Regions from separate parts of the Paenibacillus sp. MB22_1 genome, predicted to be linked through region 1. Evidence: riboswitches for the same ligand, from Rfam matches in the RefSeq annotation. Region 1 holds a riboswitch; each other region holds the start of a gene.
What was found. Region 1 has a riboswitch for cyclic di-AMP ahead of ACL02P_RS22135 (hypothetical protein). Riboswitches for the same ligand answer to the same signal wherever they lie in the genome.
Positions count from the first base shown of each region.

Region 2: it holds a riboswitch for cyclic di-AMP, as region 1 does, so the genes downstream of both, ACL02P_RS11600 (C40 family peptidase) here and ACL02P_RS22135 (hypothetical protein) in region 1, are expected to answer to the same signal.
Region 3: it holds a riboswitch for cyclic di-AMP, as region 1 does, so the genes downstream of both, ACL02P_RS18570 (C40 family peptidase) here and ACL02P_RS22135 (hypothetical protein) in region 1, are expected to answer to the same signal.

Region 1 is NZ_JBLADV010000002.1:2,255,552-2,265,636, forward strand. Features, by position in the region: gene ACL02P_RS22130 (ATP-binding protein) at 1-769, opposite strand, end outside; cyclic di-AMP (ydaO/yuaA leader) riboswitch at 1,330-1,491, shown strand; gene ACL02P_RS22135 (hypothetical protein) at 1,603-2,010, shown strand; gene ACL02P_RS22140 (potassium-transporting ATPase subunit F) at 2,172-2,249, shown strand; gene kdpA (potassium-transporting ATPase subunit KdpA) at 2,282-3,964, shown strand; gene kdpB (potassium-transporting ATPase subunit KdpB) at 3,978-6,008, shown strand; gene kdpC (potassium-transporting ATPase subunit KdpC) at 6,041-6,649, shown strand; gene ACL02P_RS22160 (histidine kinase) at 6,737-9,073, shown strand; gene ACL02P_RS22165 (alpha/beta fold hydrolase) at 9,164-9,670, shown strand; gene ACL02P_RS22170 (transposase) at 9,778-10,085, shown strand, end outside.
Region 2 is NZ_JBLADV010000002.1:2,041-12,125, reverse strand. Features, by position in the region: gene ACL02P_RS11630 (sensor histidine kinase) at 1-851, shown strand, start outside; gene ACL02P_RS11625 (LuxR C-terminal-related transcriptional regulator) at 739-1,335, shown strand; gene ACL02P_RS11620 (hypothetical protein) at 1,509-1,682, opposite strand; gene ACL02P_RS11615 (IS4 family transposase) at 1,868-3,076, shown strand; gene spoIIP (stage II sporulation protein P) at 3,440-4,360, shown strand; gene ACL02P_RS11605 (heavy metal translocating P-type ATPase) at 4,503-6,638, opposite strand; cyclic di-AMP (ydaO/yuaA leader) riboswitch at 7,039-7,173, shown strand; gene ACL02P_RS11600 (C40 family peptidase) at 7,178-7,648, shown strand; gene ACL02P_RS11595 (BlaI/MecI/CopY family transcriptional regulator) at 7,848-8,279, shown strand; gene ACL02P_RS11590 (IS1380 family transposase) at 8,771-10,085, shown strand, end outside.
Region 3 is NZ_JBLADV010000002.1:1,442,373-1,452,457, reverse strand. Features, by position in the region: gene ACL02P_RS18595 (heavy metal translocating P-type ATPase) at 1-2,041, shown strand, start outside; gene ACL02P_RS18590 (YwhD family protein) at 2,119-2,631, opposite strand; gene ACL02P_RS18585 (M1 family metallopeptidase) at 2,823-4,823, shown strand; gene ACL02P_RS18580 (hypothetical protein) at 4,858-5,688, shown strand; cyclic di-AMP (ydaO/yuaA leader) riboswitch at 5,910-6,046, shown strand; gene ACL02P_RS18575 (C40 family peptidase) at 6,051-6,542, shown strand; cyclic di-AMP (ydaO/yuaA leader) riboswitch at 6,803-6,999, shown strand; gene ACL02P_RS18570 (C40 family peptidase) at 7,004-7,495, shown strand; gene ACL02P_RS18565 (GNAT family N-acetyltransferase) at 7,769-8,266, shown strand; gene ACL02P_RS18560 (c-type cytochrome) at 8,431-8,790, shown strand; gene ACL02P_RS18555 (4a-hydroxytetrahydrobiopterin dehydratase) at 8,877-9,176, opposite strand; gene ACL02P_RS18550 (hypothetical protein) at 9,347-9,640, opposite strand; gene motA (flagellar motor stator protein MotA) at 9,832-10,085, shown strand, end outside.

The DNA.
Region 1 (10,085 bases):
TGGCCGCCAAGCCTCCGAGAGCCTCGAAGAGCCGCTTTTGCTCGGTTGTGATCCCGGTTCGCGCTTCATTCGGATAGAGCGCGATGATACCATATGTGCGGTCTTCGGTCCGAAGCGGAATAAAATAACCCGGAGATTCGTTCAAACGCGAAATTTCCATTCCGGCCGTCTCGACGTGCTCAAACACTCGCTTTGCGATAGACATTTCCGTATTCTCTTGCCTGCAGTCAGGAAGATCGGCAGACTCATGGGCAAGTTTCAGGGTATTCTGGTCATCCGCCAAATAGATCGCGATTTCTGTGTCAAGGGTCTGCGAAACTTGTCGGGAAAAATTGTCCAGCATGGAATGGATGTCCGCGATCGCGCTCATCTGCTTGCTAAGCGCGTACAACGCAGCTGTGTGAGCTTCCCTTTGCTTGGAAAAGAGGACCTGCTGCTTCAGCTTGGCCGCTAGGCTGGCCGTTAATGCTGCCACCGCCAAATAGACGCCAAATGAAACCAGATAGCGCAAGTCTGATACGGTAAAGCTCAGTACAGGAGGCACGAAGAAGAAATCAAAGGCTAAGACACCCAGGATCGCCGCGTAGAAAGCAGGACGCAGTCCCCCGAAGACGGCATTGAAAAGAACCGGGAGTAAATAGATAAGAGCAATATTGACCAAGTCAAAAGCAAGACCAAACGGTTTTAATACCATGGTCATGAGAGCGATCAGCAAAGTCGTGCTTACGTACGATCGCAACGAAATCCATACCGCATTCCATTTATGCATAGCAAAACACATCCTGCTCTTTTTTGTGTCTCTCCTCTCTAGGTTACTGTAAAAAAAGAGTAAAATAAACCGGTACTGGGCGTAAAAATTTCGTAAAAATGATTGAAAAACCTCAAAATAATGAGTAAATACGAGAAAAATGATGATCTTCTGCCAGGGTCATGAATTCCCAAACATAAAGCACTCTTTTTAAGCGGATATACAATATGCTTCACTTTACAGTTTTTTTGTCTCGGAGTAACATACGTCCATGAATTGAATTGTTTTTCATTTACAGTTGCTTAATTGTGACTCAGGAACAAGAGGGAACCAACTACGGATCAGTGCTTGTGTGAGAGCAAGTCAACCGGATCCGTAAGGGATGAATTCCCCCGCTTATACGAAGCTTAAGCAGGGGCAGGGCGACTCTCACCGCCCGAATCCATAAGCAAAACTCGTAAATGCGGAAGCAGCTCTTTTCAAAAGTGTGGCCCTTGTAGAGAGAGGATGATGAAGCTTGTGATCGTAAGTTTCGACCACAGTGCTTATGCCTCTGTGGTGTTTCGTGAACATGATAATCATCGTTTCAATCGCTGAATTCTTCAATTAACACGAAGGAGCGGGGGAACCAATCGAAGCCGGTCTTGTCGGCTTCATGGGGTGAATCGCCGGTAAATCCGGCGTAGGGCGACTCTTACGCCCGAATCCGACAGCTAACCTCGTAAGCGTCTTTAAGAGAGGCAACAATTGTCGTGATTAGACACGGTGTTTTTTCGTGCCTAAGAAGCTGACGAAGAGTTCCTCTTCCGAAAGCTTCTTTTTTGTTGCCTGTACCAGGATGGAGGAGATTGGCTATGGAAGCTCAAGATGAGTTTGTACTCGTCTCTGCGCCCAACAAAACCGGGGAGCAGTTTATTAAAGCGTTGCGAATCAAAGGAATACCTTATGCAGCGATTACCAATAATGAAACAGAGAAGTCGAGATTGACACATTTGGGCGTCAAGCACATCTTAATGGTCGATACTGTAGACCGGGAAACCTGGCTCATTCCAGAGTTACCGGTAGGGAAGGTGTACTTGTTTGAGTCAAGTTTGCCCTTGATTTGCCGATACATTCAGATCTGCCGATCCTGGACAGGCAAGCCGATCTATATCATCACCGGCAGCAACAATGCAAGACTCATCTACAAAGGACTTGGCGCTAGCTATGTCATTTACACCCGCAGCGATGATGTTTCGTTTCTGCTTGATAACGAAAGCTGAATCCATATCAGGCAAACGTACCGGGTACATGCTTGAAGGGAGGGATGATCATTCATGATGGATATCGCAATGATTTTAACACTAGGTGGCGTATATGGATTGTTTTGCTTATTTTTAGCTTGGTGCGGACGAGTTGCAGGTGAATCGGGGGGAGAACGCTCATGATAATAGTTGCTGTTTTTACGGTTTTGATTTTTTTATATCTCGTTTTTGCTTTGGTGAATCCCGAAAAATTTTAATATGATCTGTATATGTTTGAGGAGGGCATGAAATGGCCATTTTGCAACTGGTAGCGGTCATTGTGATTTTAGTTTTTTTGGTCAAACCTTTGGGGGCATACATCTTTCATGTATTTTCCAATGAACCCAACCGGACCGACAAAATATTCGGACCGATTGAAAGGTTGATCTACGGACTGACCGGTTTGAAAAACCGCGCTGAAATGAGCTGGAAACGATACACGCTCAGCTTGATATTGACCAACGTTATTTTGGTGGCGGTCAGTTATTTGATTTTACGCATCCAGAAATGGCTGCCGATCAACCCGAACGGCATCGATAACATGGAGTCAACGCTTTCTTTCAATACGGTCATCAGCTTCATGACGAATACGAACTTGCAGCACTATAGCGGCGAAACGGGTCTGTCCTATTTTTCGCAAATGGCTGTTATTATGATGATGATGTTTACATCAGCGGCATCCGGCATCGTCGTAGCGATCGCGTTCATTCGCGGTTTGACAAGCAAAGGGAAAACGCTCGGCAACTTCTTCACCGATTTTGTCAAAGCGCACACCCGTTTGCTTATCCCGATGGCGATCATCGTGACATTGGCACTAGTTGCGTTGAAAGTGCCGCAAACGCTTAGTCCGACCGTTCAAGCGACTACGCTTGAAGGCGGGACGCAGCAAATCGCGATCGGTCCGGTAGCTTCCCTCGTATCGATCAAGCACTTGGGAACGAACGGGGGGGGATTTATGGGCGTCAATTCATCGCACCCGTTTGAGAATCCGAATCCGCTAACCAATGTTATCGAGATGTTGTCCATGTGGTGCATTCCGGCCGCGCTGACGTATACGTTCGGCAGATTCGCGCGAAATCAAAAACAGGGCTGGGTGATCTTCAGCGCGATGCTCATCTTGTTTGTCTCCTTCCTGTCCATCGTTTATACATCGGAACTGCGAGGGAACCCAGCGCTGAATGCGCTCGGAATCGACGCTTCGCAAGGCAGCATGGAGGGCAAGGAAGTTCGGTTCGGTATAGCGCAGTCGGCTTTGTTTACAACGGTTACGACTGCGGCTACAACAGGTACGGTCAATAACATGCACGATACGTTGACGCCGCTGGGCGGTCTCGTCCCGCTGGCGCAAATGATGCTGAACTGTGTGTTTGGTGGCGACGGCGTCGGTTTGGTCAACATGCTTATGTACGCAATATTGGGTGTCTTCCTTTGCGGATTGATGGTCGGCCGCACGCCGGAATTTATGGGGCGCAAAATTGAAGCTCGAGAAATGAAACTGGTTGCCATCGCGATTCTCGCTCACCCGCTTATTATTCTTGCGCCTACGGCCATTGCCTTTTTGACGGACTTGGGGAAAGGGGCCATCAGCAATCCCGGCTTCCACGGCATATCGCAGGTGCTTTATGAGTATACGTCTTCCGCCGCGAACAACGGTTCCGGCTTCGAAGGTTTGGCTGACAACACAACGTTCTGGAACGTTTCTACGGGACTTGTCATGCTGTTCGGACGGTACGTTTCCATTGTGGCATTGCTCGGCGTAGCCGGTTCTCTGGCGGCGAAACAATGGGTTCCGGAAACGATCGGAACGTTCCGCACGGACACCAAATTGTTTACGGGTATTCTCGTCGGTATCGTACTGATTATCGGAGCTTTGACCTTTTTGCCCGCCCTTGTTCTCGGTCCGATCGCAGAACATTTGACGCTCCTGAAATAGAAGAGGTGAGATCATGAATACGAAACGAAGAAGCATGTTGTCCGGAGAGATTGTCAAAAAGGCGATCTTGGACAGCTTTATCAAATTAAATCCGGTTGTCATGATGAAAAATCCGGTCATGTTTGTCGTCGAAGCAGGAACGTTCGTCGTGTTGTTAATGACGTTGTTTCCGGGCTACTTCGGTACCGAAGGACGAGTTGGATTTAATCTGGCGGTTTTTCTAATTTTGCTATTTACCGTGCTGTTCGCCAACTTCGCCGAGGCATTGGCTGAGGGCAGAGGAAAAGCGCAGGCCGACACTCTCAAGAAGACGAAAAAAGAAATCATGGCCAATAAAGTGACCGGCAACAGCGTGAAGGTGGTTCCGTCCACGGAACTGCGCAAAGGCGATGTTGTAATTGTCTCGCAAGGGGAGATGATTCCGGGTGACGGGGAGGTCATTGATGGGCTCGCTTCCGTGGACGAGTCAGCCATTACCGGCGAATCCGCTCCTGTCATCAAAGAAGCAGGCGGCGATTTCAGTTCGGTAACCGGCGGCACGCGGGTCGTTAGCGACCGGATAACCGTACGGATTACAAGCGACCCTGGCGAATCGTTCATCGATCGGATGATCGCATTGGTCGAAGGCGCAAAGAGACAAAAAACGCCAAACGAAATCGCGCTGAATACCCTGCTTGTCAGCCTGACCCTGATTTTCCTGATCGTTGTGGTGACATTGGCGCCGATGGCCGATTATCTTGGAATCAAATTGGAGATTCCCGTTCTGATTTCGCTGCTGGTATGTCTCATTCCAACAACGATCGGCGGTTTATTATCCGCAATCGGTATTGCCGGGATGGACCGAGTAACCCGTTTCAATGTACTGGCCATGTCAGGGAAAGCGGTGGAAGCGGCAGGCGACATCGATACGATGATTTTGGACAAAACAGGTACAATCACGTTTGGGAACCGGATGGCCAGCGAGTTCATCGCGGTTGGGGATACGACCGTAGAGACGGTAGCCGAATGGGCAGCCGTCAGTTCAGTGAAGGATGAAACACCCGAAGGCCGATCCGTACTCGAACTCATGAAAAAAGAAGGGTATACGTATCCAACGAATGCGGCTGAAGGTGCGGAATTCATAGAATTTAAAGCGGAAACTCGCATGAGCGGTATCGATTTGCCGAATGGACGAAAAGTTCGCAAAGGCGCGGTTGACGCAGTCAAGGCTTGGGTCAGTGCACAAGGAGGGGTTATTCCCACCGATTTGGAACAAAAAGGGAACGCGATCGCATCGGAGGGCGGAACGCCGCTCGCCGTTGCCGTCGACAATCGAATTTACGGACTCATTTATTTGAAGGATACGGTGAAGCCCGGCATGCGGGAGCGTTTCGATCAGTTGCGAAAGATGGGAATCAAAACGATCATGTGTACAGGAGACAACCCGTTGACAGCAGCGACAATCGCACGAGAGGCCGGGGTGGATGACTTTATCGCCGAGAGCAAGCCGGAAGACAAAATTGCCGTGATCAAGCGGGAACAGGCGGCCGGTAAGCTGGTAGCCATGACCGGAGATGGAACGAACGATGCCCCGGCACTCGCGCAGGCGGATGTAGGACTTGCGATGAACAGCGGCACGACGGCAGCCAAGGAAGCGGCCAACATGGTCGATCTTGACTCCGATCCGTCGAAGATCATTGAAGTCGTAGCGATCGGCAAGCAACTGCTAATGACGCGCGGCGCTCTGACCACCTTCAGCGTGGCGAACGACATCGCCAAATATTTTGCCATTATCCCGGCCATGTTCATGCAGGCGATTCCGGAAATGAACGTATTGAATGTAATGGGACTCGGATCACCAATGTCGGCCATTTTGTCGGCGCTTGTGTTTAATGCGATCATTATCCCGTTGCTTATTCCGTTGGCCATGAAGGGCGTTGCCTACAAACCGATGAGTTCCGCCCAATTGCTCAGCCGGAACCTGCTTATTTATGGATTGGGCGGTGTCATCGCGCCGTTCGTCGGGATTAAATTGATCGACATGGTCGTTCACTTATGGGTGTAGTTGAAACGGAATACAGAGAGGATTGAAATGGAATGAATCATTCAGAGCAGCATGTTCAGGGACTTTCCCGCGGATCTTACTTGTTTTCCATGATTCGGCTCAGTTTGTTGTTCATATTGCTATGCGGAATTGTGTATCCGCTCGTTTGCACCGGCATCGCGCAACTTTTGATGTCAGATCAGGCTAACGGCAGTTTGATCAAAAGCAGCAGCGGAGAAATCATCGGTTCCGAATTAATCGGGCAAAACTTTACCGATCCAAAATATTTTCAAGGCCGGGTCTCCAGCATTGAATACAAAGCGGAAGCCTCCGGTTCCAACAATTACGGGCCATCGAACCCGGACTTGCTGAAAAGGACGGAAGAATCCGTTGAAGCGTGGAAGGCAAACAATCCGGACGTTCCTGTTAGCCAATTGCCGATTGCCTTAATCACGAACTCCGGTTCAGGGCTGGATCCCCATATTACGCCAGAATCCGCCAACGTGCAAATTCCGCGTATCAGCAAGTTGACCGGTTTGTCTTCGAGCGAGCTCGAGAAACTGGTACAAGAACATACCGAAGGACGGGATTTGGGGATTTTCGGGGATCCAAGAGTCAATGTGTTGAAATTGAACATCGCGCTGCGCGAACTTATGAAATAGTTAAATATCATCTGCGAGCCCTGCCTATGGCCAAATAGGCGGGGTTATCGCATTTTAGTAAAGAGCTTGCGCAAGGGGGGAACAAGAGTGGGAAGTTTTCGCAGGAAGACGCCGGAAGAAATCCTGTACTCCATTTCCAAGCTACACCGTGGTCGGCTCAAAATCTATATCGGCGCGGTCAGCGGTTCGGGTAAAACGTACCACATGCTTCAGGAAGGTCAGCATTTGAAGCAGCAGGGAATCGATGTCGTCATTTGTGCGGTTTCGACAAGACAGCGGCCGGAAACGGTGGAGCAACTCGGAGACTTGGAACGTGTACCCAGCATTCACTGGATCAAGGATGGAATGGAGCGTAAGGACTTGAACCTCGAGGCGCTGGTCAAACGCAATCCGGAAGTGGTATTAGTTGACGGGCTTGCCCATCGCAATCGGGAAGGAGCACAGTTTCCGACACGTCTGGATGACATCCAATTTTTGCTGAATCATGGCATCAGCGTAATCACAACCGTCAACGTGTACGAACTCGACGGCGCGACGGAACTGGCGAGAAAATCGACCGGTGTCGTGGTGGAGGAAACCGTCCCGGCAAACACATTGGAGATGGCGGATGAAGTCCAATTGATCGACGTATCGCCGGAAACGATACTGAAACGGCTGGAGGAGGGGCATGTCAACGGTGACTCCTCGCCCATGTTGTTTGAGCGAAGCAACATCGGAAAATTACGGGAGCTGGCTTTGCGGCTAGTGGCGGAAGATGTGAACGATTCCCTCGAAAAATACCGCATGGAGCAAGGTTTAACCGGGCCTTCCGGAGTAGCGGAACGCATTCTCGTCTCGGCGCAATACCATTGGAACGGATCCATTCATGTCCGCCGCGGCCAACAAATTGCCAAACGCTTGGGTGGAGATTTGATGATCGTCACATTTGTCCATCCGAAAAAAATGCTGTCTCGCGAAGCAACTGCATTTAAGCGTTCCCTCTTGAAATTGGCCGATAAAATAGGAGCTAAATTCGAAGAACTCACCTTGGCAAGTAGACGGAAGCTTCCCGGCATGTTGGCTCGTTACGCAACCTTGCATCAGGTAACGAGAATTGTACTCGGCCATTCCAAGCTAAATCGCTGGCAGGAGCTGTGGCGGGGATCGATTACAAACGGCATCCTTAAAAAATCGAGACATACGGATATCTACTTCGTTGCGGATCGTGCTGAAAAGGAAGGAGAGCGGATACTGCCGACCAAAATGCTGACGGAAGGTCGGTCGGATGATCGCTACCGCAGGCTAAGCGATCAGGAAGTGGAGCGAAAAATAGGGGAAATCCGGAGAGGACGATTCAAGGTGCTCATCGGCGCCGCCCCCGGGGTCGGGAAAACGTATGCGATGCTTCGCGAGGGGAACGATTTGCAGAAGAAAGGCATTGACGTCGTCATCGGACTTCTCGAAACGCATGGACGAAAAGAAACGTTAGCGCAAGTCGGTTCGCTGCAAACGATCCCGCGGGCGAAGTTGGAGTATCGTGGAGCGAATCTGGAAGAACTGGACGTCCAGTCCATCATTCGCCGCAATCCGGAAGTCGTACTCGTGGATGAACTGGCACATACGAACGTGCCCGGCAGTAAAAACAAAAAAAGATTCGAAGATATTGTAGACATTTTGAACGCAGGCATTTCCGTTATTTCGACGATGAACGTACAGCATTTGGAAAGTTTGAACGATGCGGTTGAACAGATTACCGGCGTGCGAGTTCGGGAAACCCTCCCCGACCACGTGTTGCGCATGGCCGATGAAGTCGAGCTCATTGATGTCGATCCAAAAACGCTGCAGCAACGAATGCGGGAAGGAAAAATCTATGCGCTAGATAAAGTGGATCAGGCCTTGAATCATTTCTTCCGAACGGGCAATTTGATTGCTTTGCGTGAATTGGCGCTACGGGAAATCGCTGACGATGTGGACGAACGATTGGAAGCCTGGGAAAGAAACGATTCGCTTCGCGGACCTTGGAGAAAGCAGGAGACGGTCTTCGTCGGGGTAACATTAAGCACCAATGCTGAGCGCTTAATCAGGCGGGGGTTTCGAATTGCTTATCGTTTGAAGGCTGACTGGGTTGTAACGTATGTTCACGATCATGCTGAGGTTGCTGATGAGTTGAAAAAACGCATCAAAGTGCTGGAAGACTTGACAGCGCGGTTGGGCGGTAAGTTTATGATGCTGTTTGCCCGGAGCCGAAGGCAGATTCCATACCTTTTGCTGAATAAAGCCAACGATATCCAAAGTACGCAGATGATTGTCGGGCAATCGAAGCGGACCTTGTGGGAAAAAATATGGAAACGATCCGTAATCAGGCCGATTCTGCGTTATGGACGCCATATGGATGTGTTGGTGATTGCGGATATTGAGGCTTGCTATTATCAAGATGAAGGGTAACATAGCTTATCGTCTCATGAAAAAATAATTACGTTTTAGCAGATAGTTAATGGAAAAAAGTTAATAGATGTTAACGAAAAGGAGTTGGGAATGTTGCCACTTTGGAAAGTGAATGGAACTTCGCTATATTATGAAGTTTGTGGTCAAGGGACATCCCTCGTCTTTATTCATAGTCTTGGACTAACACATGAAATGTTTGAAATTCAAAAAAATTATTTTAAACAATCGTATCAAACTGTGTTCCTTGATCTGAGAGGAAACGGACAGTCTGGAAATTTGAAAGTTCCGGTTGGAAGAGTTATAGAAACCCAGTGTGAGGATCTAAGTCTCCTCCTGGGGTATTTGGGAATTAAAAAAGCTGTAATTGTTGGCGTTTCCTATGGTGGAATCATTGCTCAGAAATTCTCGAATTTGTATCCAAACCAAGTAAGCGCAATCGTGATTTCAGACTGCTTGAGTATAAATGTCAGGACAACTATGCTTGGCAAATTCGTCTCCATGATCGATCTCATCAGTTCGCTCTCGTATTATTTGCCAGGTGAATTCTTTTTACGCTCGATGAAGATCACTTATTATGAGCGTTTTGCAGTAATCTGAGGCCTTGAGCCGTAAGGATTTTCGGACATAAAAAAGGGACTTCACCCCAACTTGGAGAAGTTTTCAAGTGACTAAACCCAAAAACCTCAAGGATGGAGGAAGTCACTTTGTATATTCTCCAAGAATGTCTGTTTTCCTTCGAAGAACTTTTAAAAATTCAACCCAAGGAGAGATTGCCGATCTTCTTCAGTTCTCTCGATCTGAGACCGTATGCCAAGGAACTGAGAAGCCGTTCACCCCGAGGCGCTGAGGGATACTGCAGACAAGGTATTCTACGAGCACTCTTGGCTGCGCCGCTTGAAGGAATAAGTACCTTTTCAGGGTTGCATAAGCGTTTGGATACGGATCTCCGGTTTCGTTATCAGTGTGGTCTTCGGCTGGATCGAGAAGCTCCTTCCATATCCACATTAAGCCG
Region 2 (10,085 bases), 2.3 Mb from region 1:
ATGGGGAGACTCCGCTTACATTTCAATTCTATCATGCTTTAAAAAGTGAACTTGGAAAAATACAGATTGCAGCCAGACGTATATTTTATCTTGCCCAACGAACCAAGCAACAGGAATTGTATCGGGATACATCTCATTTGATCGATGCTACCGAGCGGATTATGGCAATAGCTTTCCGTTTTCGTAATTCATCACAACAGTTGGTATTGTACGAGCAGTCATGCATTATAAATGAACTCGTTGAGCAACTATTGAATAGCTTGACGGGAGAATTTTGCAGCAAGAATCTTATCGTCCGAAAAAAATTGGATGAATCGATTGTTTTGCATTGTGATTCTGTTCACGTGCAGCAAGTCATGAAGAACCTCTTCTATAATGCCATTGAAGCGATGTCCGAAGGAGGGTGTCTGACAATAACATCGAGACTGTCGCAAGAAACGCTGGATATCTCTGTTCGTGATTCCGGTTGCGGCATCGCTCCGGAAGCAATGCCGTATATTTTTGAACCTCATTTTACAACCAAGTCGAACGAAGAGAACGATGGATTGGGTTTATTCTACAGTCATGAAGTCATGCGTCACCATCAAGGATCCATCGAGGTACAAAGTCTAATCGGAATCGGTACGACATTTACGCTTCATTTTCCCATCCAAAGAGTCATTCGTCATTCACCGCCATTGAACCGATGGGAGGGAGACCATGAGCAAGATCAAAGTATTATTGGTGGAAGACGATCCGGTGTGGAACGAATATATATCCGAAACGGTGAATCGAGAACCAGATTTGTTTTTGGTCGGAACGGCTCGGACGAAAGTCAATGCAATTCGCATTGTCAGTATGTTAGACATTGATGTGGTACTATTGGATGTAGTGTTGGATGGGAAAAAGGCAGACGGGCTTGACGCAGCGCTCGAAATTGTCTACATGAGTAAGGCGAAAGTCATCATGCTTACGGTATTAGACCAGGCAGAGATCGTTTCCGAGGCGTTCGGCAACGGTGCTTTCAATTATATTGTCAAAACGGCGCTCGAAGATATTCCGGAGGCAATTCGAGCTGCACATTCGGGACTATCCTCCATTCATGCTTCGGCTGCAGGCGTGCTTCGATCCGAATTTGTTCGAATGAAGCAACAAGAAATGCGCCAAAATTTGACGCGAACCGAAGTTGAAATCCTCCGTTTTATTCATAATGGTCATACCCGTTCCGCAATTGGGGAACATTTGCATATAACGGAAAGTACGGTCAAAAAGCATGTAAACCGAGTGATTCGAAAATTAAAGGTTCACACCGGTAGAGAAGCTGCCAAAAAAGCAAAATTGAAAGGAATATTATAAAGTCCATGTGTATTGATATAGAAAACCGGGAATAGCACCTTTAACCGATACAGGTAGGTGCTATTCTTTTTGTTTGTTAGTCAAACAACCAGTCAGGAATGCGTAACCAGCGTCGACTGAAATCTGACGACTGGCTATCTATCCCTGCCTCACAATCAAGGGTATTTAAACTTTTAAGCTTTAGTATCTATGTTTTGTCCGCGATACTGATCTTGTTTCTCTGGTTTGTGCTGCTGATGCACTGTTTCAGTATGTTGGTGATCTAACGATGTTTTCCTAGTCCCTCCGTGCATATTTCCCATCCCGCAATTCTTTGGCATTGAATTCGATATACCGCTTACTGCCATAGTTTTTCCTCCTCTATCACACTAGCCTTGCACCAAACCTGACATGAGAAATTACAGAAAAATTGTTTGTAAAATATCCTAAATATGGTTGCTATTACTGGTATTCTTCTGGTTGCTCATAAAAAAATCTCCTATTGTTAAGGTGTAGGCATGTTACCCACTCCATAACAGAAGGAGACCATAGCATGGGTAACAATAACTCAAAATCAGTCATTTGTAAATGCCTAAATTTGCTGAATGTCGGAGAATACCGCGGCCTGCTTGCCGACCATCGCACTCGCAAACTTACAACCGGTAAAGCCATTCAGATTTTTGTGGAGTCTCAGCTTGCAGGGCGTACCAGCTATGATGAAATCTCGGAACACCTTCGCATCATGCCGGATCTGCAGGACGACCATCTGAAGTCGATCAGTGCCTCTCAGCTTTCACGAAAGATCAAGCAACTCCCGACGGATCTGTTACAAGCGATCTTTCTCTGCAACATCGCACGCATCCAGGAGATCACCAAGCAGAAGCAAGGGATCCCGAATATCGGCAAGCTCCGGATTCTCGACTCCACCGTGCTTACCTTGCCTACCCTAGCTGGACGCTGGGCGTACTGGAGCAAAGAGCAAAATGCGGTCAAGATCCATACCCAGCTCGTGGTGGCCGATCGCGAAACGGTGTTTCCCGGCAAGATCATCAACAGCACAGCGGCGGTGAGTGATCAGGAAGTCGCTCTTGATCTGGTGGTGGCGGACGATGCGATTCATGTGATGGATCGCGGGTATATCCAGTACGAGCTATATGAATCGCTGATTCACCAACAGATGAGGTTTGTGGCCAGATTGCAGACCAAGAACAAGGTGACCATCCTCCATCAGCGAGCGGTTCCTGAGGGTTTTCCCATCACGATAGATGCGGACGTCGAGATCCAGTGGAACGATAAGCAGAAGCAGACGCATTACCTCCAAGCCCGACTGATCGAGTTTACGGATGAGCAGAAACGGACCTACCGCTTGCTGACCAATGTGCAGGATCGCTCTGCCCAAGAGATTAGCGAGATCTACCGCTATCGATGGTTGATCGAGTTGTTCTTCAAATGGATCAAGCAACATCTGAGGCTGGTGAAGATCTACAGCGCAAACCAGACCGCCATCTGGAACCAAATCTATCTGGCGTTGATCGCGTACAGCTTGGTGCTGTTGATCAAGTTAGAGATGCAAACGGATCTAAGCTTATGGCAGATCTTGAAACGCATGCGCTTATATGCTGAGCGATCGTGGGAAGAGTTTCAACAAGCTGTGTTACGACCGCCGTCTCGGCCATCCAAAGGCCGGCGTAAGAAAGGGCGGCCAGGAAGGCCGAGAAAACATCCGTTGAAGCTCAAGAGCGTCAAGATGGTACTAGAGTAACCGAACGATTCATCTACTAATTTTTGGTAACATGACTACACTTCACGTCCTGTTACCCTTTTAGCACATTGGCGGGAAATAGAAATGGAAAATTTTAATACAATAAGCTGATATAACTAATATTAACAATTAATTAAATACCATGTCACTTTAGATGCAAGGCTAGTGCCTCTATCAACTTTTTGCTACTCGTTTATCGTAGCATTTAATTGTGTCGTTACTATGTGGATTTAATGTGATGTTAAATATTTTGCTTCACCTATCTCATGCCTGCTCGCGTCCTAATCTCTTAATTTCGTTCTATTCTATCAGTGCTACGAATAAAAATAGATTAGTACTAAAACGAAGAGAAGGGGGAGACCAATGACGCGAACCAAATTGAGAGTGATCGGCCTGTCAGTGTTTCTATCATCTTTTTTAATTTCCCTAAAAGTCATCCCGGCGTACATTGAACTAAACGAACCTAAAGTTGGCACCTTACCTGAAAAAAGTCAGGTTCTGATGGTAAAAGAAGAAAAGATCATTATTCAAAAATCAAGTAAGACAATAAAAGCAGAGAAGCCAAATCCAATCGCTTCCTTGAAAAATTCAGCGGTGACCCCAACTGCGAAAAGGATGGTTCAAAAGCCGAAGCAATCGGAGCAACCACGAGTGCTGATTTACCATACCCATAATCGTGAATCTTGGTTGCCAGAACTTCAAGGTAAAACCGATCCCAATGAGGCCTTTGATTCCAAAATAAACGTTACTTTATTGGGAAAGGATCTATCCAATAAATTAAAAGTAAAAGGTATGAGTGTGATCCAATCTGCTGAAGATTATCCAAGTAAAATAAATAAATTTGACTACGCAAAATCTTACGCCTATTCAAAGGCTACATTGAGCAAGGAGCTCTTTAAACATAAATCCATTGAATATGTATTTGATATACATCGAGATTCGGAATCAAAAAGCAAAACAACCATACTGTACAACAATGTGAATTACGCTCAGTTATATTTTGTTGTTGGACGGGATAATCCCAATTGGAAACAAATCAAGAAATTTGCAGCCCGGCTACAAAATAAATTAAATGAAAAAATACCTGGAATCTCCAAGGGGATTTACCAAAAGGATCACTCCAGCGGGAATGGACAATATAATCAATCACTTGCCGAATATAGCGCGCTTATTATTGAAATCGGCGGTGTTGAAAATGCATTAGAAGAAAATTATCGTACGATATCGATTTTGGCTGATGCGATTCATGAAATTTGGCATGAAGATCATAACTCAGCCATTTAAGAAACATGATCGGATAATGCTCTACTGACCTCGGGCCGATGGACAAGCTTCATGTAAATATTTTGAATATGGGAACTTCATGATTCAAAGTTTTGATACATTCCTGAGCAAAAACTCCTGCCTAAATGGCAGGAGTTTTTGCTTACAGTTTCAGTAATTTAGCATTGATGGCTACAATGACGGTGCTTAAAGACATCAGGATGGCGCCAACTGCAGGATCGAGAACAATGCCAAACGGCAATAGAACACCTGCAGCAAGTGGGATGGCAACGATGTTATAACCAGTCGCCCACCATAAGTTTTGCATCATTTTACGATAGGTCACCCTGGAAAGCTTAATGATATTGACGACGTCTTGCGGATTGCTCTTGATAAGCACGACGTCAGCAGTCTCAATCGCAACATCAGTACCGGCACCGATCGCGATCCCTAAATCTGCCTTGGCAAGCGCTGGAGCATCGTTAACCCCATCACCGGTCATCGCTGTACGCAAACCTTCTTTTGCTTGAATCTGGTCGATTTTATCCGACTTTTGATGGGGGAGAACCTCGGCGAAGATTTCATCCAAGCCTAGCTGCTTGCCGACATATTGGGCCACCTTCTGGTTATCCCCCGTTAACATGATGGATTTAACCCCCATATCATTTAGTTCTTGAACGGCATCTTTGGCAGTGTCTCGGATCATATCTGCCAGTGCGATCATCCCTGCCACTTGACCATCAACGAGGATAAAGACAACGGTTTTACCCTCTTGCGACCATTGATTAAAGCGTTCCTCATCAAATGAAAGGCGCTTCTCCTTTACGTATACAGGACTTACCCCCATAATTTCCTTGCCGTCCACAATCCCTTGAAGGCCACTGCCCGGGAGTGCTTTGAAGTCAGTCACTTCTTTAAGTTGAATCCCTTTTTCCTTTGCAGCTTTTGTAATGCCTCTGGCGATTGGATGCTCGGAATGTGTCTCCACGCTTGCTGCATAGGTAAGAAGTTCCGTCTCGGAGGACGCGTTACCGAGATGGATATTTGTAATCCCGAATTCCCCTTTAGTTAAAGTTCCTGTTTTATCAAACACAATGGCTTGGATATTCCGCGCACCTTCAAATGCGGTTCGGTTGCGTATCAGGAGTCCGTTCTTTGCGGCAAGCGATGTCGAAGTTGCAATGACAAGTGGAGCGGCGAGCCCTAACGCATGTGGACATGCAATTATCAGCACGGTAACCATACGTTCCAAAGCAAAAGAGATCGGATACCCTAGTGTAATCCATGCGGCAAAGGTGAGAATCCCTACCACCAAGGCACCATAAAAGAGCCACTTAGCGGCACGGTTCGCCAGATCCTGAGCTCGGGACTTGGAAGCCTGGGCTTCTTGAACGAGTGCAATTACTTGCGATAGGTATGTCTCTTTGCCTACGCTCTGAACGGAAATCTTGACAGAGCCCTGACCGTTAATGGAGCCGCCAATAACTTGGTCGCCTACTTGCTTGGCATTCGGTACGGATTCGCCGGTTAGCATCGACTCATCAATCAAGGTTTCGCCTTCAGTAATCTGACCGTCGATCGGAACTTTTTCCCCCGGTTTGACGAGTACGATATCGCCTTTTTTAAGTTCAGTGACATCGATTTCGATAATCTCGCCTTTTTCTTTTACCAAATGTGCATCGGAAGGCATAAGTTTGGCGAGCTCCTCTAAAGCTTTAGAGGCCCCCATGATGGACTTCATCTCAATCCAATGCCCGAGCAGCATAATGTCGATTAATGTAGCAAGCTCCCAGAAAAAATCGGTTGTGGTGAGACCGAAAGTAGAGCTTGTACTATATACATACGCAACAACGATGGCGAGACAGATGAGAGTCATCATTCCAGGGTTTTTAGCGGAAAGCTCATCCTTAAGGCCTTTAATAAAAGGCCAGCCCCCATAGAAGAACACAAACGAGGACAATAGAAAAAGAAGGTACGTATCCCCTGGAAATCGCCAGTTTACGCCCATAAACATTTGAATCATTGGGGAAATGATCAGGATCGGAATCGTGACAATTAAGGAAATATAGAAACGCTTTTTAAAATTTTCAACCATATGCCCATGATGTCTGGAATGATCATGTCCGCCAGCGTGCATGCCATGGTTTACATGTCGGTGCTCATCATGCTGATGATGGTGCTCGTGTTCATCATGTTGTAAATGTTGGTGTTCGTTGGGTTCGTGGTGTAGTTCTTTATGTTGATGTTCAGAGGAATGTTGGGAATGATCGCTTTGATCATGTTTATGATTGTTATTCATGATCTTGCTCCTTCGCATTTTTATTTATTTTTAAGTAATTAATTTAACCTTTTTTGATATTTTTAATCACCTTCCGGTTCTTATTCCAACATCAACGTATTGTAGAAGAGAGGAAGAGAAAAATAAGCAGTTGCTAAGGACATATTCACTATGTAAGAAGGGAAGCTAAATAATTAAAATATTGTAACCCTACAAATTGTAGTATAAATATGGTACATTATAATGTCAATTTTCGGCGCGGTTTTATTTTATAAAAAATCATTTAGTTCGACATTTCAAATAACTCTCGAAAGCCTTTAGCAAGTGATTTAAGCCATTCATATCACGGTTTTTGTACTTCTAAAAAAATAAGGATTGACAAAATAACAGAAAATAGACTACATTATGTAGGGTTACAAAAAATTAATTTTTGCCGAATTTCTTAACAGAAAACGGGGGAACCACTTTTGGGTGAATTATTCTTTTCGTAAAAAAGAATATAGGGAACCTTCTACCGAACCCTCAGCTAACTCCGTAGGCATCGAAGGGAGACTACATATTTGAAAAAACTGATCTTATCGGCATTAGGTGCAGCACTTATTTTTTCAGCAAGCGCTACCAGTTCCTTTGCTAGTTCGGTCAAACTTGAAAATGAAGTGGATAAAGTCGTGGGGACGCCTTACCTGTATGGAGGTACAACAGTAGCTGGTTTTGATTGCTCGGGTTTTATTTTATATATTTTTGATAAGTTCAAATTGGATTTGCCTCGTACGTCAAAAAGCCAGGCAAAAGAGGGAACTCCGGTGGATCAGGACAATCTTCGAGCTGGAGACTTGGTATTTTTTAATACGGATGGGAAGGGGATTTCTCATGCAGGCATCTATATCGGCGACAATAAGTTTGCACACTCTTCAAGTAGTAAAGGTGTAAGAATAAGCAGTTTGTCAGAATCTTATTATAAAAATCGGTATGTTACTGCAAGACGTGTTGTGAGTGAGCAGAGTTACCTTAAAATGATTGGTGAAGAATAACCTTTAAAAGGACAAGCTATAGTTATGGGCTTGTCCTTCTATTTTTCGAATATGATCATCCAAAGAGGACGATCATATTCATAATTTGACCAAAGAAGATTTATTAACTACAATGTGTAGTATGTTAGACTTACAGCAGTTGTTGATTCTGGTCCAAGATAGGACTTTAAGAGTCAATTTTGGATGAAAGGGTGTAAGCATGTCTGTTAAACGTATGTATTTAAACGAGGAGGGGCTAAATCGCTTTTTTGGTTCTCTAGAAGCTCAAATCATGGAGATTATTTGGGAACATAATAGAATAACCATTAAAGAAGTGCAGTCTCTTCTGGATGATGATTTATCTTTCAATGCCGTGATGACGGTGATGAATCGCTTGATTGAAAAAGGGCATCTGAAGAAAGCAACTATAGGGAAGGGAAGAGCAAGACAGAGTTATTTTGAACCTGTACAAAGCAAGGAAGAATTTATTACCGAACAAACGAAAACTGTTACCGTAGGTTTAATTAACGACTATGGGAACTTGATGGTAAATCATATGGTTGATGCGATGCAGCAGGCCGATCCTCAGTTGATGAAGTTATTAGAATCACGTTTAAATGAATGGAAAAAAAATCGCCATGATAACCATTAAAAAGCATTCGATTATTTTTTACTTGATGATCGTCCTTGGTTTGCTCTTTTGGAGTCATATGGCATTTTATGTTCTGCATGAAATTTGGGGTTATTCCATTCAATGGGGAATATTGGAATATTGTCTTTCCGCTCTTGGAGAGACCACAATGATACACCAGTTCATATTAATAGGATTGAATATCATCATTTTATATAGCTTTCTGTCATTTTTTTACATTCTATTCAAACAAGTGTATCTTGAAATACAGTGGAATAAAGAAGTCCAATTCAAATCGGATATTTTGTTGACGGAAGCAATAAACAAAAAATATCAAAGATTTAATGGGAAAATAATAGTTATTAAAGACCATTCATTATTCGCTTTAACTTATGGCCTGAATCCGTGATAAAGGTTCTTTGAAAATTAAAGATAATTGAAGGAAAAAGCACCTCCGGTAAAGAAATTAAAAGAAAATCATAACTTTTCCAATTTCACCTGAGAGGTGCTCTATGAAGATCCAATTTGTCCGCTCGAAAGAGTTAATTCTCTCTACTCACGCCGGTCTTGCAACCGTTGGCGCTTTGCTTGCGCATACTGGACTTAGAAAGCGCCTGAATCATACAAAGATCAAAAGTATGAAAACACCGATTCATTCCCACGCCGATGTCATGAAGAGCTATCTGGGCCTGCTCTGCCAAGGCAAGAGCGACTTTGACCATATTGAGCCGTTTCGAAAAGACGATGTATTCACAATCTGCCTTCAGCTCCAAAAAGTCCCCTCCAGCCCGACTCTTCGCCAGCGTCTTGACGCCGCAGCACAGACGCCGGAATGGAACCGGATTTTACTTGAGGAATCCGCTGATCTCATTCGCAAGGTAAAGGCTCCATTAACAGGGCTGACAGCAGGTGAAAAGGCTTATGCGCCGCTGGATATCGACGTATCTCCTTTCGACAATTCCGGCACAAAGAAAGAAGGCGTATCTCGTACTTACAAAGGGACTGACGGCTATGCTCCCATCTTTGCCTACCTGGGCCAAGAAGGCTATGGCGTTAATGTGGAACTGCGTGAGGGCAGTGTGCATTGCCAGAAGGGAACAGCCGCATTTTTAGAACAGAGCATCGCATACGCCAAACGTGCAACGGACCTGCCGCTGCTCATTCGCATGGACGCTGGAAACGACAGCGCCGAAAATTTGCATGTTTGTCATCGCGAGAAAGCCGACTATATCATCAAGGCCAATCTCCGCAGAGAACCGAAGGAAATGTGGCTGCGCATTGCGGAAACGACGGGAATCGCCTGCCAGCAGCGCGAAGGAAAAGTCGAATATATCGGCGCGATAGAATTTCGCGAAAAGGGATTCGACCGCCCCCTTCGCCAAGTGTTCCACGTCATTCATCGAACGATTGATCGGGATCGACAAGTGTTGCTGTTCCCGGAAATTGAAGTGAGCGTCTATTGGACGTCGCTTCGCTGTGCCCCGTCACGAGTGATTGAGCTTTACCGCGATCATGGGACAAGTGAGCAATTCCACAGCGAAATCAAAACCGATTTGGATTTGGAGCGTCTGCCTGCAGGAAAATTCGCAACGAATGATCTCGTACTGCATGCCGGCTTGTTTGCCTATAACCTTCTTCGAATCATCGGCCAGGAGAGTCTGCGTGAGCATGACTCGCCGATTCGAAACAACGTGCAGCGTCGCCGTATTCGTACGGTTATCCAGAATATTATTTACATGGCGGCAAGATTGGTTCGACATGCGCGAGGTATTCGATTCAATTTCGGCTGCAACAGTCCGTGGTTTCCCGTTATCCGTCGTATTTACT
Region 3 (10,085 bases), 810 kb from region 1:
CACAGAACCTGGAAACAACAGTGAACCGCAAGAACATGAAAGCCGCCTGGGACTATGGCTGCTGGTGATTTCCGCCGTGATCTACGGGGGGACGTTTGTGCTCGACATGCCAAATGCCGTACAGATTGCATGTTACCTGGCTGCCATTGTTCTCAGCGGGTACACCACGTTCCTGCGCGGTTTGCGTAACCTGCTCCGATTGAAATTCAACATGGATACGCTCATGACCGTAGCCTTAACCGGTGCGGTGATCATCGGGGAATGGAAAGAGGCGACGCTGGTCGCGATATTGTTTGGTCTGAACGAGCTGCTGGAGGGCTATGGCATGAGCCGCGCCCGCCGCTCGCTGTCAGCGCTGCTGGATGCCGCTCCAAAGGAAGCGATCGTGGTTCAGGATGGACGGGAATCGATCGTCCCGATCGCGCGGCTGAAAGCAAACGATATCGTTCTCGTCCGAGCCGGGGAAAAGATCCCTTCGGACGGTACGGTCCTGGAAGGGACGAGCGCCGTCAACGAAGCAGCCATTACCGGCGAATCGATTCCGGTCACGAAACAGCCCGGAATGCCGGTATTCGGCGGCAGCATCAATTCCGAAGGTCTGCTTCAAGTCCGGATCGATAAACCATACGAAGACTCATCCCTGGCCAAAATCATGCATCTTGTGCAGGAGGCGCAGGATAAGAAGACGCCAACCGAACTGTTTATTGATCGGTTCGCCAAGTGGTATACGCCGGCCATCATGATTCTGGCGGCGCTTGTGGTGCTGGCTCCGCCGCTGCTGTTCGGGCAGCCGTGGATGAAATGGATCTATGAAGGCTTAGCCATCCTGATCGTTGGCTGCCCTTGCGCCCTTGTGCTATCCTCGCCGATCGCGTTGGTCAGCGGGATGACCCGATGTGCGCGGCTCGGCGTGCTCGTCAAGGGCGGCGTGCATCTGGAGCAGCTCGGGAAGTTGGACGCGATCGCGTTCGATAAGACCGGCACCCTGACGAAGGGGCAACCGGAGGTGCAGCGCGAGATCACGTATGTGCCGCAGCGGTTTTACTCGGTAGCCGCCGCTCTGGAGCGCGGCTCCCTGCACCCGCTGGCCGCTGCGGTGGTGCGCTACGTTGCCGCCCGCGCCGGCGGCAACAGTGACGATCGCGGCGACGTGGCCTGCCGCTGCGAAACATCGAGCAGCGGGCAATGCAGCAACGCTCACGGAGCTCGCGCCGATGGCGCCCAGCGCGGCAACGGCTGGGCGCAGCCCGCCGGGCTCGTGACCTTGCCCGGCGTTGGCGTGAGCGCCGAGGTCGATGGCGTTCGCTGCTTCGTCGGCAGCGAAGCGCTGCTCGCGCAGCTCTCCCTCGGCGGCGAGGAGCGGGCGCGCGTTACCGAAGACCTCGCGCGCCTGAAGGCGGAGGGCCTCACCGTGGTGCTCGCCGCGGAATCCACGCGCGTGTTGGGCCTGTTCGGCCTCGCTGATGAACTCCGTCCGGAAGCCCCGGACGTCGTCCGCGCCTTGCACCGCGCCGGAGTCGCCCGCACCGTCATGCTGACGGGCGACCACGCCGCAGCAGCCCAAGCGATCGCTGACCGCAGCGGTGTCAGCGAATGGCATGCCGGCCTGCTGCCGGAGCAGAAGGTCGCGCACATCCAGGCGCTGGCCGGCCGCGGGACGGTAGCGATGGTCGGCGACGGGATCAACGACGCTCCGGCCTTGGCCGCAGCCGACCTCGGGATCGCCATGGGCCAAGGCACGGACAGCGCCGTAGAGACCGCCGACATCGTGCTGATGCAGGATCATCTTGGCCATCTCCCCCGCGCCATCCGCATCGCCCGGCGGGCCGGCCGGATCGTCACCTGGAATATCGGCCTCTCCCTTGCGCTTAAGCTGATGGCCCTGCTGCTGACGATCCCCGGCTGGCTCACGCTGTGGGTGGCCGTCATGTCCGATATGGGGGCGACCATCCTCGTGACGCTGTTTGGACTGACGATTTTACTGGGCAAGGACCCGCAAACAGCGGATTCGCCGAAGGTTCAGGTCATCCCCTATCGCTAGCATCCATTTGCAAATCAAAGCGCCCCTCCGGGATCCAACCGGATAGGGGCGCTTCTCTTTTGCCTCGTCTATTCAGTTTACGCGTCCAATGCCGCCTTCAGCTCTTCCGGCGAGCGGTCCCACCATTCCGCGTTGGTCTCGATCAGCAGCTGCTTCAACCCGGCCTTCTGCTCTTTGCTCAACCCGTCCAAAATCACTCTGCGTTTTAACGCATAATCCATTTTGTTGACATGGTCAGCAAGAATTTTCCAGCCTCGGCGCGCTTCAGTATCAATCAACATCTCGCAAGCCGTCATTCCACCGTAGAACTGGCCTTCCGGCCCGCGGTCTACCGCAACCCAAACGATCCAGACCTGGCGGCCATTCGGAACGTCCTCACGGTTGGTCGAAAATTTGATGCCTTTCTCCACCTTGCTTTTGGCGTGCATGGCTCCGATGTCAATGTACACCTCATCGCCGTCGATGATGACCGGGGACATGCTGTTCAAATCGATGGAACCCGCGCCAAAGCCTTTATGTTTGCTCTTCTCATCATTACTGATAATGTTGAGGGCAAAAATCTTTTTACCCGATTTCGGTGTCTGATCCATAATTCCCTCCATATTCCTGCGTGCCTGCCGCCTCCGTTCCCATTAAACAAAAGCGGCTTATATAGTTATCCTTACATTTCAATCCAAGTTCAAAAAATGGCTTTTTAACTACCTCTCAATTTTAACTAATAATCTTCCAAATGCAAACATATACATGCTGTAGATGCTTGTCAACGGGAGGTATCCATTGTATGACCCGACGTACTATTGTCTACGGCATTTCCATCCTTGCCTTGTGCCTCACCCTCGGAGCCGCCTGGGTGACCCTGCGGGGAGGGGGGGATTCGCTGGCTTCGTTCGTACCGGCCAAGGCGGGGCCTAAAGCGGTCCAAAAAACCGGACAAACCCCTGCACCGCCGCAAACTGAAACCATTCAGCAACCGACCGCCGAAGTGCTCAGCAATCGGGTCGCCGAATACCACATCGACGTCACGCTGAACGAGCAGGAAGGTACGTTAACCGGCTCGGAGACGCTGACCTGGACCCATCCCGGCAAGAAAACGATCAACGAGGTGTACTTGCACTTATATCCTAACGCGTTTGCTTCCGAGGATACGACTTTTATGAAGGAATCGGGCGGAAAACTGCGGAACGACGTCATGCCCAAAGACGGCTGGGGATCCATGGAGATCACCGAGCTGAAAACGACCGACGGCATCTCCTTGCTGCATCGGATTCAGTACGTTCAGCCTGACGACGGCAATACGAAGGATAAAACTTTAGCCAAGGTGCGGCTGCCCGTGCCGGTCCAGGGCGGCGAAAGCCTGACGCTGCGGATGAAATTTACCGTCAAGCTGCCGAAGATTTTTGCCCGCATGGGCGTGGCCGACGATTTCGTCATGGCAGGGCAATGGTTTCCTAAGATTAGCGTGTACGAGCCGGTGGGTACCCGGGGGCGGACGTCCGAAGGCTGGAACCTCCATCAGTATCACGGGAACTCGGAATTTTACTCCGACTTTGGGATTTATAGCGTAAAGATCAACGTGCCCGAAACGTACACCGTGGCAGCCACCGGTTTTCAGACCAAAAAGGCGGTCTTGAAGGACGGACGGAAAACCTTGCAATTCTACGCCGACGACGTCCACGATTTCGCTTGGGCGGCTTCGCCGAACTTCATCTATGTAGAAGAGCCGTTCTCCTCTGCCGAAGTTCCCGGCGTGCGGATCAAGCTGTATCTCGATCCTGCACATAAGGATCTGAAGGAACGTTACTTCTATGCCGCCAAGGTAGCTCTGGCGAACTACAGTAAGTGGTATGGACGATACCCGTATTCCACGCTGTCCGTTGTGGTTCCACCGGCGAACGCAAACGGTGCGGGAGGTATGGAATATCCAACCTTGGTCACCGCGTTTGGAGCCGTCAGCGATTCCCCCGGATACGACGATCTGGAGCGCACGGTCATCCATGAAATCGCCCATCAGTTCTTCTACGGGATGATCGCCAACAATGAATTCGAGGAAGCTTGGCTGGATGAAGCTTTTGCCTCTTATGCAGAGGATAAGCTCATGGAGCAGGAGTTCGGAATCACCCCGAATTTGCCGATCCAGTCCGCCATGATTACCTCGCCGGCTTCCTTGACCCAGAACGCCTGGAAATACGGCTCCGGGGACGGTTATGCCAAGAATGCGTACTACCGAGGCAAGTTAATCCTGTTTGATATCGAGCGGCAGGTCGGCAGCAAGACGATGAAGCGGATTCTGAGCACGTACAGCCAGCAGTACCGGTTTAAGCACCCAACGACCGCCGACTTCCAACGGGTGGTTGAGCAAGTGACCAGCCGCAGCTGGAAAGAGTATTTTCAGCAATACGTCTATGACGGGAAAATGGCGGATTTTGCAGTGGAAAAAATTCAGATCACTCCGATCAGCCAAGAAGGCGGCCGGATTTACGAGTCGAACGTAGTCTTTACCCGCAAAGGGGCAACCCACCCGAAGGTTCCGCTGCTGTTTACCTTCACCGATGGTCACACCGTACGCAAGCAATGGAACGGGGAAGATACTCGCCTCGAGATCAAGATGCAATATAAAGCACCGCTGGCATGGGTTCAGATCGATCCGGATTACACCTTAACGGTGGAGAACCTTCACATCAACAACTATCTGAAAGCGGAAGTCCCTGAAACCACGCTGTCCCGCTCCAATATGAGCGTCACCAAGCTGCTTGAAGCGATCCTTGGGGGACTTCTGTGGTAAACCTAGGTCCATACTTCTATAAGGAGGGAAAGAAATGAGTTTCGTTCGTTTGGGGTGGACTGCCCTGAAAAGCCAATTTCCCTCGGTCATCATCTTGTTCCTGTACCAGCTGCTGTGGGGATTGTTCTTGTACAGGTTGGTCGATACCGCGGTAATGGCGCTGCTGCAACGATATCCTGACCCGCCGCCCACTGCGCTGTCGAAACTACTGTTCTTGCTTGAGGGACAAATGAATTTATGGAGCAATCCCGAGGTTCGGCTGTATTGCTGGCTGCTGGCAGGGATGGTCGTCCTGCGCATGATCTTGACTCCGTTGATCCAAGCCGGAATCTTCTACGGCTTCACACCGGCCGATCACCGCAGCCCGGGGTTCCCCCTGTTCCGAGGGATGAAGGAATTTGGCAAACCGGTGATTCTGTTTTACGCGATGGAGCTCGTGCTTACCTTGCTGCCCGCCTTCTGGATTGTACCGAGGCTGCTGTCGCTCTGGCCTGGACTCACCGGTATGGAAATCCCGATGGCAACCTGGCTCACCGGGCTTGGGCTGATTCTTGGCTGGTTCATCTACGGCTGGTTCATCCGGCAGTGCCTGTTATTTGTCCAGTTCGGCTACCTGTTTAAGGCCGGGGTTTGGAATTCCCTGCTGGTTTGCTTCCGAACCCTCTTGCAGGGCATCTCCATCTCGTTGATTCTCGGGGCTTTTGGCCTGATCCTCTTCCTTCTGTTCGGAACCGCATCTTGGGTTTGGACGGGGATGCTGGCCCTGATCCTGCAGCAGGCTTATCCCCTCTTCCGCTGCACGTTTAAGGTCTGGAAGATCGCCTCTCAATTTCATCTTTGGCAGTCAAAGGCACAAAAAAGTTAAAATTTTTTAACTCCTCAAAAACCCCGTAACAACAAGGCCTTCGCCGTTTGGCGAAGGCCTTCAGTCCTATTTCCCCTCTTAATCTTGTGAATTAGGCATTGCCAAAAGATACCTGACTTTGTTACAATAACAGCAACGCAATTTCAGTAACAGTTTTGTAATTATTTTTGTCATCTTTGGCAGGAGATTGGTGCCGGATGTCAAATAAGAAATGTCAGGTGTGAAAAACAAAGCCGAATTCCCTTCACCAGGGAAACGGGGGAACCACTTTGGGTGAATTGATCTCGCTTTAGAGGGATCATAGGGAACCTTCAACCGAATCCTTAAGCTAACCTCGTAGGCATTGGAAGGAGCATAACTTCTTGAAGAAGCGTTTGACGGTAGCAGCAGTAAGTTTTGCCATGCTTTTCACCATTGGAACTGGCAGCGTTTTCGCCGATTCCAAACTGGACAGCGTCATCGGCGGCGCGCTCGGAAGCAGCTATGTTGCGGGCGGAACCACAACCGACGGGTTCGACTGTTCTGGATTTACGATGTACGTCTTCTCGAAGATCGGCATCAAGCTGCCTCACCAATCCGCATCCCAATACAAAATGGGAACTGCGGTTGACAAGAGCGAATTGATCGAGGGCGATTTGGTCTTCTTTAATACTTCCGGTAAAGGCGTTTCTCATGTCGGCATCTACGTCGGCGACGGCAAATTTGCTCATGCCTCCTCCTCCAAAGGTGTAGTCATCAGCAAATTAAGCGAGAAGTATTACGTCGAGCGTTACGTTGGAGCGAAACGGATCATGAGCAACGACAAGTATGAAGATGTGACCGGTGAAATTGCTGAACACGATGATGTTCAATAAGAACTCGCTACGAAGCCCGTGGGGATGTTGATAACAACGTCTCTGCGGGTTTTTTCCTTGTCTTCCCTTCTCCTTCTCCCTAGCCCCAGTCCCTTAGGAACCATTACCCACGAATCGCCTCGCGAAAACAGGCCAATAGAAGCGTTTTTTTCGACAAACTTGTCAACTCTGGACGGCTTTGGTAAAATGAACAACGTAAATGGTAACAACTTTGTAATTATTGTTGTAACTGTTTCTGTGCAAGATCTTGGGTGCAATCTACAATGAAACTGCCGAATTCCCACGCACCCGGGAAGCGGGGGACCCACCATAGGGTGAATTGATTTTCGCTATAAAGGTAACAACTCCCAAACTAATAACTACCATTTCAATCAAGGTTACTTACCTCTATAGCAAATCATAGGGAACCTTCAACCGAATCCATAAGCTAACCTCGTAGGCCTTGGAAGGAGTAAGACATCTTGAGAAAGACTTTGACAGCAGCGGTAACGAGTTTAGCCCTCCTATTTACCTTGGGGGCAGGTAGCGCCTTTGCCGACTCCGCAAAAGCCGAGACAACGACGCTATCCAGTATCGTCGATTCCGTGTACGGGACGCCTTATAAATTCGGAGGCACCACGACAGCGGGATTTGATTGCTCCGGATTTACCCGGTACGTCTTCAGCAAGATGGGCATCAAGCTGGCGCGTGTGTCCGCCGCCCAGTATAAGCAAGGCACACCGGTACCCAAGAGCGAGCTTCAAGCTGGGGATCTCGTCTTCTTCAAGACGACGGGGACGGGCAAAGTATCCCATGTCGGTGTTTACATCGGCAACGGTGAATTCGCTCACGCGTCCTCATCCAAGGGCATCCGGATCGACAAGTTAAGCAATAGTTATTACCAGAACCGCTACGTTGGCGCGAAGCGAGTTCTCAGTAAATACGGTTATTCCGTCTACGCTGCGGAATCGTAATCCATTGATCTATCGGTTTCATCCTGTTCATCATCACTAATTCACCGCTGGGCCGGGTTCTCATTGGAACCGCCTTGCGGTCTTTTTTTATCTGTACTCTTATCTATATAACGAAACAACTGGGAAAAAGGTTGCCGCAAAGCCAAAAATCCCGCGCAAATCTCACAAATTCCCGAAGGGGGGGCAAAAACCTTTACAAGCTGCGTATTTCCGGCTATTGTGAGGATAATGGAACAATTACGACGGACTTTCCTTTAACAAAGGAGGGGCAATATGGACCAATCGATGTCTCCGTTTCGTATCGTGCCGATGGAAGAAGCCCATGGCGCGGAAATTTGCACCTGGCGTTACGATTCTCCTTACGACATCTACAGCTGGCTGCCTTGGGAGCAAATGAAAGCGCTTGACGTGGAGTTTGGGAACCCGGCGATCCGCGCCGAACAGTATGTCTCCGTGTTGAATGAAAAGGGCGAGCTTGCCGGCTTCGCACAGTACTTCCCGATGGAAGGAGTCACCCGGCTTGGCATCGGCATGAAGCCCGAGCTATGCGGCCATGGGCTGGGCAAGCAGTTTGTGAGGACCATCGTGGAGGAAGCCCGGCGCCGTAAGCCGGAAAACCAGATTGACCTTGAAGTGCTGACCTGGAACACCCGGGCGATCCGGGCCTACCAGAAGGCTGGGTTTGTCATCACGGATCTGTACGAGAAGATGACGCCTGGCGGGGTGTCCAAACCGTTTTATTGCATGGTTCATAAGGGGCTGCCTGAATAAAGGCACGCCCCTTTTTATGTCCTGTTTTGATTAAGACTATGACTTATGGTACACAATTTAATGAAAACGGATCATTTTTGTTCCTAATTTGGACACAAAGACTATGATCAACCCGCGTGTTCCGTTATAATGGATAGGTAGCATACATAGGAGGGGCGATTGAAATGCAAAAGTGGATCATGAGCGGTTTGTTCGTCATCGCAGGCGCTTTAGCCCTTGTATTGATGTTCACCTTGCCAAGCCGGGAAGAGGCTGCGCAAGAAGCCAAGCCGCAAATGCCTGAAATCACCATGAACGCAGAACAAGCCGAAGCCATCGTCAAAGCAAATTGCATCTCCTGCCACGGTGATACATTGCAAGGCGGAGCGGGCCCAAATCTGCAGAAGATCGGCTCGGAATTGACGGCAGAACAACTGTATTCCATCATCACTAAAGGGAAGGGCGGCATGATGCCTTCTTTTAAGGATCGCTTAAAGGAAGAGGAAATTGCGAACGTCGCCATGTGGCTTGCGGAGAAAAAATAAAAGCACGAAAAAGCACGACCGCCGGGAATTTACGTTCCCGGCGGTCGTTTTGTTACCCCTATAGTTTCGATCATGCTCTGATTTGGTTAATCCCCTGACCGCATCTTTTCGTAGACCTCGTTATATTGTTGCGCCTCCTTGATGTCAACGGCTGTAATGCCGCCTTCCTCCCAAGAGGTCAAACGGAGCGTTACCGTTTTATAGTCGATTGTGATAAAGGGATGGTGGTTAAATGCTTCCGAGATCGCTGCTACCTCATCAACAAATGCGATTCCCTTCATAAAGTTGGAAAACGTATATTTACGAAAAATCCATCGTCCTTCCTCTAGTTCCCATCCTTCCAGTTTTTCCAAATGCGCTTCTACTTCTTGCGGTGTAAACGGCATTATTCTTCCTCCCGTTCTCTTCAAGAACTCCTGTATATGTAAGTTTCCTCGTCACGCACCAGGATCTGAAGTTTGATTTGTCCTAGCTTCGTCTCCAACTATTGTATTCTCAAACCCCTGCCTTCATGCTTATCGCCATTGGATGGTACAGCGGCAGCAACAGTATCCGGTCATATCAAGGATACGGAGGTCAATTCGGAATCCCCAATCAGGATATTGATGCGATGTCCTTCGGGATCATAGATCACGATCGCACTGCCCACCTCGATCATCGGCTCCGAACCCAACCCAAAGAATAAATCCTCCGCCAGAGCTTCAAGCACCTCGCCGCGATCGGTATCCGATAACACTTCCCATTCGGAAGACTCCATTTCGAAGAAAAGATAACTATCTTGAATCCGGCCAACCGCGTTCGTCAAATCAGCCAAAATAAATTCATAATCTCTGCCGTGCTTCACGCCCACTGCGATATCCTCCCTTTCGACCTTCTGCATTTCAGGCCGCATTCTTATTATACCGGAAAAAACACCTTAAAAAAAAAGGGAAATCTGTCGATAAAATAGATAATCGTTTCAAACGGTGCAGGCGTGCCCCTTTCCGCAAGGATGCGGGAAGGGTAGGTAAGGTTCAATTTCTCTCAAGGACGAGGTGTACAATGGAATTTTCAACAATTATTGGTTTGATTCTCGGATTGATTGCCCTGATTTTAGGTATGTTCCTGAAAGGCGCACCCGTAGAAAGCTTGGTCCAGAACCCTGCGGCCTTTGTCATCATCTTTGTCGGAACGGCGGCAACGTTGTTTATGGGCTTCCCGCTGTCGGAGTTGAAGAAGTTTCCGACTTTGATTAAATTGACGATCGTCAAACCTAAAATGATCAGCAAAGCGGAATTGATCACCCTGTTTACGGA